One region of the Cupriavidus sp. genome, then DNA from elsewhere that is predicted to be linked to it. Evidence: predicted binding sites of a transcription regulator. Region 1 holds the regulator's gene; the other holds the start of a gene.
The links. The regulator FNR, encoded in region 1, switches genes on or off when oxygen is low (the NO sensors DNR and NnrR bind a similar motif). The targets are predictions, from matches to a motif close to TTGATNNNNATCAA.
Positions count from the first base shown of each region.

Region 1 (4,399 bases):
GGCTTCGCCAGTCGACGGACCTCTTGCGTCGCGCCTTCTCCCTTCGGGGCGGACAATCGCCAGGGCCACCGAATGGCCAAGACGGCAAGAAAATACGGATATCGGCTCAGGCAACCCAGACAACAATCGCCTTGACCCGGCGCCACCTTCCACACCGCCGTCGGCCTTTTAACCAGATCTTTTGAACCGGATGGACTGTGGGAATGGTTCCGGCATGCCTAAGCAGCCCCGAAACCCTGGACCGACACCCCAGATCAGGAATGTCGCCCCGGCGACGCCACGAGCATGACGCGGCGCGATACCGTGGTTCTCGCGATTGTATGGCATTCCGCCCCCCGCCCGCAACCCGCCGCTGTGGTCGATTCAAAACACCACGCAAAAACCGTGTTGCGCGAGCGTATCAGGAAGCCAGATCGCCCGCGCCACGCCGAGCGCGCCAAACCCGATCACCACCAGCGCCGACGCGGTCCGAATCACCGGCTTGCGTGACAACTGCCGCAGATAGCCAGACAACCCCGAGATCACCAGCAGGTTAGGTAGCGTGCCCAATCCGAACGCACCCATCACGAGCGCACCCGATGGCGCATTGCCAGCGAGCAGCGCCATGGCGAGTGCCCCATAAACCATGCCGCAGGGTACCAGACCCCATGCCAGCCCCATGCCATAGCGGCGCAACATCGGCGGGGTGCGCTGCTCGCGTCGCACCGCTGCCGGCACGTATCCCGCCACCGATCCCGCCAGGCGCACGACGTGCGATGCGGCACGCGATGCCAGCCGCTCGATCCAGCTGACAAGACTGGTTCGCCCGCGTAGCAACCACAGCCCGGTAAGAACCAGCATCACACTGCCGGCCGCATAGAGCCAGCGCTGCAGTGGCAGATACTCCTGCTTCCACACGGTTGCGCCGACCGCGCCCATCAATGCGCCAAGCAGCATGTAGGTGGTCAGGCGTCCGGCGTGCATCACGCACAGTTCGGCCCACCAGCTACGCGGCGAGCGATGCACGATCGCGGCCACCCGGCGCGTGCCGTTCTGCTCCGCGGCAATCGCAATGCCACCGCACATTGCGGCGCAATGCACGCCGCCAAGCAGGGCCACCAGAAAAACGCTTAAAAGTACACCAAATGGCAACTGTTCCTCGCTTCCGCGTCACTCGACGCTGTAAAATGCCTGCATCGCGCCCTCGCTTCAAGCGCATTCAAAACGAGCACTTCAATTGTTGACTTCCATTCCCGTCACCGAGATGTCGCCCCGCTGTTCCACGTGTGCCATGGGTCAGCTTTGCCTGCCCGTGGGCATGTCGCAGCAAGACCTCGTGAAAATGGACACGCTCGTGCAGGAACGCGTTCGTGTTCACAAGGGTGAAACGCTGTACCGCATGGGAGAGCCCCTCACCGCGGTCTATGCGATTCGCTTCGGCACACTGAAGACGCACGTCACGATGGAAGACGGGCGCACGCAGATCACGGGCTTTCACCTGCCCGGCGAAGTGATCGGTCTCGACGGGCTCAGCGAGATGCAGCACGCATCGGATGCCACGGCACTCGAAGACACCGAAGTCTGCGTCGTGCGGTTCGATGACCTGCAGGTATTGTCGGGCCAGCTTCCGTCGCTGCAAGGCCAGTTCCTGCGCCTGATGAGCAAGGAAATCTCCCAGGACCAGGTGATGCTGATCACGCTCGGCTCGATGCGTGCCGAGGAGCGTCTCGCGGCGTTCCTGATCAACATGTCTGAACGACTGTCGGCGCGCGGATACTCCTCGACAGAGTTCGTACTGCGCATGAGCCGCGAGGAAATCGGCAGCTACCTGGGCCTGAAGCTCGAAACCGTCAGCCGACTGTTCTCGCGCTTTGCGGAAGCGGGGCTGATCCAGATTCGTCAGCGCCATGTGAAGCTGGTCGATATGGAGGGTATCAAGCAGGTCTACAGCCGATCCTGCTGAACGGCGCCTTCGCGAGCAACATGCAAAAGGCCGCACCGGAGCGCATCCGGTGCGGCCTTTCCGTTTTCCAGGGTTCCCAGGCACTTCATGCATACCGGACCTATTCGAGTTCATCGGTATCGCTGAGCTTCACCGGCATCGTGTACAGCGTCAGCCCGCTGGACAACGCGCAGAACAGCCACGCCACCAGGAATCCCACCGTATAGACCGCCTGCCGCGATGCCTCGACCGGATGCCCGAAAAAACTGAGATCACCAGGATCCACCACCGAGAACACCACGGCCGTTGCCGCGCCTCCCATCAGGAATGCCGGCCATAACACCCACATCAGCCAGCGCAATCTCATGGTTGCCTCGCTGGTGTCCGGGCATGGTCAACATCGACCTTCTCCACGACCAGGCCATGACGGGTGGCATCCCCGACCGGCATATCGGCATGCGTGCTTGCCAGCCAGATCGTGATGCCGCAACCAATCATGGCCAGCAGCGGTCCGCTCATCAGGATCCACGGCCATGGCTCCTTGTACCAGGGCTTGGCGGGATGTGGGGTCATTGCGCTCTCCTCTTGGTATCGTCCAGCTTCACAGATAAAGCATCACAGATTGCGGGGTACGATAAAACTCGTGCTTTGCCGGATCTGCACCGCACGCGCGGGTTCCGCTTCGGCGGTCACCGTCACGCTGATCTTGTACGTCCCCTGCCTGGCATCGTCGATCGGCACGCGGATCCGGATTGGCAACAAGCGGTTCGATGTGGGCGACAACGCTTCCGCGGTGTGATCGTATTCGACGACCATCCCCTTCAACTCATCACTGCCGGCCTGCACGCGCACCTTCATCGGCGCTTCCGTTGTGTTGATCAACTGGAGTCGGTACACGTTCTCGATCCAGCGCCCTTCCACCTCGCGGCCAAGTGCGCCGCGATCGCGGATGATGTCGACCTTGAGCGGGGTGCGCATGGCCAGCGATGCGACAAATCCTACGGCCAGCAATAACCAGATCATGGTGTAGACGATTGTGCGCGGGCGCATCAGCCGTTTGCGTGCATCGGTCACGGACAGGCTCTTGCGCATCGCATTTTCCGATGTGTACCGGATCAGCCCGCGCGGATACTCCATCTTGTCCATGACCTGATTGCAGGCGTCGATACATGCCCCGCAACCAATACACTCGTACTGCAGGCCATCGCGGATATCGATCCCGGTCGGACACACCTGCACGCAGATGCTGCAGTTCACGCAATCGCCCAGGCCTGCCGCATGATGGTCTGCCTTGCGCGAACGGCTGCCACGCGGTTCGCCACGCCCCACGTCATAGGTCACGACAAAGGTATCGCGATCGACCATCACGCTCTGGAAACGCGCGTACGGACACATGTACTTGCAGACCTGCTCGCGCATGAAGCCCGCATTGCCCCACGTCGCAAACGCGTAGAACAGCATCCAGAAGGTTTGCCACGGGCCCAGCGAGAATTGCAGGATCTCGCTGCCCAGCTCACGGATCGGCGCGAAGTAGCCAATGAAGGTGAACCCCGTCCACAACGCGATGGCCACCCACAGCGTGTGCTTGGTCGCCTTGAGCCGGAGCTTGCGCAGGCTCCACGGGTCGCCGTCCAGGCGGATACGGGCGATGCGGTCACCTTCGACACGCCGCTCGATCCACATGAATATCTCGGTGTAGACCGTCTGCGGACAGGCATAGCCGCAGAACAGCCGCCCCGCAATAGCCGTGAACAGGAACAGTGACAGCGCCGAGATCACCAGCAGCACTGCCAGGTAGATCACGTCCTGCGGCCACAACACCAGTCCGAAGATATAGAACTTGCGTGCACCGAGATCGAACAGCACTGCCTGGCGGTCGTTCCATTGCAGCCACGGCGTGCCGTAGTAGACGAGCTGGGTCAGGATCACCAGCCAGACACGCCAGCTTGAAAAGGCGCCGGTCACCGAGCGCGGATAAATCTTGCGTCGTACCTCGTACAACGCCTCTTCGCTAGCCTCCGCGGCGCTGCCTGCGGGCGGCGCTGGCCGCCAGCCGGGGGCCTCGGTCCGGTCCCGCGTTGCGGGGGGAGATTCCAGGGGCGCGTTCATTGTTTAGCCCTCATGCTCCGGCGCGGGCGGTACGCCGCCCAGCGTCGGAGCGGTTTGTCATTGCCCTGCAGGCGCCGTGTTCGACAGGCCCCAGATATAAGCCGTCAGCATGCGGATGCGTTCCGGCGTCAGGATTTCCTCATGTGCCGGCATATGGCCGTTATGACCCTTCAGGATTGCATCGGTGATCGATCCTTCGGAGCTGCCATACAGCCACACCTTGTCGGACAGATTGGGAGCACCGAGCGCCTGGTTCCCCTTGCCGTTCGCACCATGGCATGCGGCACAGGTCGACTTGAACGTACCCTCGCCGCGCGACGCACGGATCGGGTCGTAGGTCAGTCCCGACAGCGAGCGCACGTACTGCGC
Region 1 covers NZ_DBHKYV010000030.1:64,561-68,959, reverse strand. Annotated here, with positions in the region: gene ACO550_RS28025 (urease accessory protein UreH domain-containing protein) at 364-1,131, opposite strand; gene fnr (fumarate/nitrate reduction transcriptional regulator Fnr) at 1,217-1,942, shown strand; gene ACO550_RS28015 (hypothetical protein) at 2,043-2,288, opposite strand; gene ACO550_RS28010 (hypothetical protein) at 2,285-2,494, opposite strand; gene ccoG (cytochrome c oxidase accessory protein CcoG) at 2,537-4,030, opposite strand; gene ccoP (cytochrome-c oxidase, cbb3-type subunit III) at 4,088-4,399, opposite strand, start outside.

Region 2 (4,399 bases), on a different contig from region 1:
TGCTAGACCTGACTTCCGAAGGGTTGCTGCGGCCAGAGTTTGGACGAGACATAGGCAAGTTGCTGCTGGCCGAGATCGCATTGATGAAACGCGCGCCCTGCGCGCGAAGCGGTGGCGACCTAGCCAAGCTAGAAGAGACCATGGCACGATTTGATCAGGTAGTGCTTGCCCCGCGAAGCATGCTGCTGTTGCGGGTTCTGACCACTGTTGACGAGTCGCAGTGCACACCGGCGACGTACTCGGTCATATCACCAAGCTCGGCCACGGGGCAAGAGAGCATCAATCTATCCAACGATATTGGACCGTCAGGCCCACTGCCTTATGATCTCCGCCAGCACGTGTGATCCATCCTCGAGACGCGCTAACCCTGGCCGACCAGTCCCATGCAAATGGGACGGACAGGGCCATCCCGTACTGGGTGTTGCACCGTCGATCTGCGTTGGCGACCCCACCCACCGCGGTGTTGCCTCCGTTGTAGAACCCCATGTCGCCGGCAATCCAAAAGCCTGGTCGACACTGATAGCCGCAGTGGAGTTGGCCTACGGCTGGAAGAGGTTGGCTGCGCTCACGGCCGCGGAGAAAGTCGTCATTGGGCGTAAAGAACCAGACGCCGAGCGAGCTTTTCGCAAACCAGTTGTCCACGGGCCACGAGATGCCGATTTCTGGTTTGAGCGCCCACCGGTAAGTGCCAATGCTGATGAGCCTGTCTGGGTGGTATTGTCCGCTCGGCGTCACGATGCTGAGGCTCGTCCCGAGCGTCGTGCCTGTCGGGCTCTTCGCAAACTCCTCCGGCGACCGCGCGGCCCCGCCCAGGATGTTGACGGCAAGGCGAAGGGGGGGCATCGCCGAGCCCGGACCGATATACGCAATTTGGTGCGTCAACTACATTTCCGGCAACATTGGCGCGACTATAGGGCAGTACAACACCAATGGATGCGGTGCAGCCAAGCGCGTCAACAACTTGCACGTAATCCAACGCGAGTATATCGATCCTCGCCTTGACATCGGTGATGGGAAGGGAGGGATCTGTCAGCACGTCGCCGCCCAGTCGCGCGTACACGACTGCCCGGAACGCGAGCATTAGCCTACTCAACGACGCCGCGTCATAGCTAGAAAATCAGTCCGAAGACATACTTCAGCAACTGATCCAGGGGCATCATAGTCAGTGCCAAGGGCGCAATCGGTAAGAGGACCGCCGCTGCAATCTGTACGACGGCGTCCCTTGTGATGGGGGCCAGCCGCATTCCGCGAACGACTTCGAAGCTGTTGCTCAGATCGGCCAGCGACTGGATATCGGCACTCCCGAGCAACGATTCGTCCGGAGGCGCTCCCCCGCACAGCCATTTTCGGTCGAACTCCCGCACATAATGCTCGGCCAACGTGCCGTAGTCGTTTAAACCTTTGCGTTTGGCCTGTGCGAGCTGCGGCGCAAACACAAGGAGCGGCCCAAAAACTACTGTCAGCAAAAACAACACCATCCCCACGATCTGCGCCTTGAAGTCCGGCAGGGCAGCGCCGAGGAAGAAGATTCGGTTGGCAAGGTTTGCGGCCACCATAACGCCGTGAGCTGCCAGGAGCAGTGCAAACGCATAAACCGTATTCGCCAGGAAGCCAAGCCCGCCCACACGGTCCGGATGCGTGGGTATCAGGCTCAACCTGATGCGGGAGACCTGCCATAGGAACCGCATCCAGATAAAGATGCGGAAGTACCAGCGAATCAGAAGGAACTGGAATAGCGGGAGGCTGACATAGCCATACCAGATGCCGGCGAGAGACAGGTTGGAACCGTTTCCGGTCGCGCTGGCATACCAGGTAGACGCCTGGAGTGCGGTGTAATGACGCCAGACAATCAGCACACCCACACCGTAGACAATTGCGACCAATGCCAATTCGGCGGGAACGGAGTTGCGCAAGCGCAGCGCCGCATCGATTGCTGCTTCGAACTCGCCTGTTGCCGTTTCTGGAACCAAGTTTCGTTCCCCGAACGACTGCGTGATGCCCCGAAGACGTTTGTGTACCACGAGCTCCGCGGCTACGAGTAGTGGGACGGCAACGAGGAAGCGGAGATGGACTTCCATATCCATGAAGAATGGGACGGTGACGGTGCCAGCCTTGCCGAACAGGTTGCCCTCCGTTGCGGATAGGAGTAGGAGCGGCAGCCATGCGAACAGGGAGAGGACCGCAATCCGCTGACGTACCAGTTGCAGTGCGTCGTCGGATAGATGAACCCGGCGGAATAGCTGGTAGACCGGGCCACCCAGGACAAGCGAAAACGCTTGTCTGTCGCCAGCGGCGTCGTGGCTCGAAGTGCGCCGGATTGACCGCAAGCGGGGGATTCGATGGCTCATGCTGGGCCTCCGCAGGTTGGCTGGACCGTTTGTCGCATTCCGGTGGAAGGCAGCCGCCTGCGATCGCAGAACGGACTGGCGGCCTCTGGTCTCCGATTCAGACTATGTCGCCGTCATGGTATTGGGTTGCGCTAGATCAAGGGGAGAGGGTAAATCGGTCCTATACGACCATGCGTGCATGGGCGATATCGATGCGTTCGCTTGGAAGCGAAGCCGAGCACATTGCTTTGCGCTTGATCAAGGGGCTGGCCGCCTGGCGTCATATGTTTAACGCAGCGGCACCCGGCCGTTGCTACGACATCCGGATGGCGCCAGCGGCAAACGATCCCTATTTGACGGAGGCCTGAGTATGTACGACACCATTCTCGTGACAATTGACGGCAGCGCTTGCGGTGACTGCGCGTTGAAGGAAGCCATCGACCTTGCGTCAGCGGTCCATGCGCGGCTTGATGTACTTCACGTGGTCGAAAGTGGCTACGAGACCGGCGTACATGAGGAGCTTGTCCGCCGTGGTCACAAGCTCCTTGCCGAGGCCCGGGCCATGGCGGAAGCGCGTGGCCTGCCGTGCACCATGACACTGGATGAGGTGGAGCACCCAACCGGCGACGTGGCGAGCGTCATCAGCCAGACGTTGGAAAAGGACGGCGCGCAGTTGCTTGTACTCGGCACGCACGGTCGTCGCGGAATCAACCGGCTTCTCATGGGAAGCGTGGCCGAGAAGCTCGTGCGAAGTGCGCCTACCCCGGTGCTGCTCGTGCGGATGGACAAGCGTGCCAACGGTGCCTGAGACGCGCTCATGCGTCGATCCGCGTGTTAAAGGCGTTCGGCGCGGTACGTTGTGAAAGGGACGATGCCGTGGTGGTTCTAGACTCGGGCCAACGCGTCCGCGTCGAAGATTTCGATCGCCTTCCCATCGACGCGTATCAATCCTTCTCGCTGGAAGCGGGAGAACGTCCGACTGACCGTCTCCAACTTGAGGCCAAGGTGACTGCCGATTTCCTGGCGTGTCATGCGCAGTGTGAATTCCCGCGCGGCGTAGCCTCGCTGGCGCAGGCGAGCGGATACGTTCAGCAGGACTGTCGCCACCCGACGCTCCGAACTCATGCCGGAACGCAGCACCATCTGATGGGATTCGCGCACGATCTCGCGGCTCAGCCGCCTGTACAAGCGATGCCGGAGAGCCCCACCTTCGCGACCGAGTGCCTCGAGCGCTGCAAATGGCATGACACAAACCGTGCTGTCTTCGAGCGCGATGGCGTCGCAGTCGTAGCGGTCGTCGTCAATGGCACCGAGCCCCAGCATGTCGCCGGGCAAGACGTACCCGGCAACATGCTCCAGGCCGTCTTCGTGGCCGGTGACCGTCTTGAACGACCCGCTGCGCACTGTATAAAGGCTTCGAAGCGGATCGCCGACGCGGAACAGGTAATCCCCGCGGTGTACTGTGCGCCACTGTCCCAGCACACTCTGCAGGTGTGCCAACTCGTCGTCTCCGAGTCCGGAGGCCACGCAGAGCGGCCGGAGACTGCAGACCGAGCACTTTGCCTGGTACGTCCGCGCGCCGGGCATTGGCTCCTCTGGGCGTAACGGGATGACTTTGCCCAAGGCGGGCTGTGGCCCTTGGGCCCACATCTGCACGGCTTGCTGCATCTTGCCCCCTTATTTATGCGGCGCTGGATCCGCCGGTGCGCCTCGCATCGGATCGGAGTGTAGATACCGCTATCGGAAGTATTGGAAAACAGCGCGGCGGCGGAAATCAGGGATAGCTGAGACACAGGTCAGAAATCGGCCTATCGGTGTCAGAAAACCCTGACACTCCTATCTGCCAGACCGGGTGTCAAGGAGTGCCCGGTCTTTGCGCCAACGCAAGCCGGACCTTCTGCCCCGCGCCTACGCTGGAATGCAGGTGCGCCATGGCGGCGACAGACGGGGGCCGGAATGAAGAGTGATAGTCAATTGAAGCAAGACGTGCTGGATGAGCTTGCATGGGACCAGGAAATTGATGAACGCGAGTTCGGTGTTCAGGTCAAGGACGGGATTGTGACGCTGACCGG
Region 2 covers NZ_DBHKYV010000023.1:16,609-21,007, reverse strand. Annotated here, with positions in the region: gene ACO550_RS24065 (hypothetical protein) at 1-344, shown strand, start outside; gene ACO550_RS24060 (transporter) at 280-843, opposite strand; gene ACO550_RS24055 (hypothetical protein) at 1,110-2,348, opposite strand; gene ACO550_RS24050 (universal stress protein) at 2,698-3,135, shown strand; gene ACO550_RS24045 (helix-turn-helix domain-containing protein) at 3,213-3,827, opposite strand; gene ACO550_RS24040 (BON domain-containing protein) at 4,284-4,399, shown strand, end outside.
Region 2: the regulator FNR is predicted to act here: its motif matches at 2,475-2,488, upstream of ACO550_RS24050 (universal stress protein).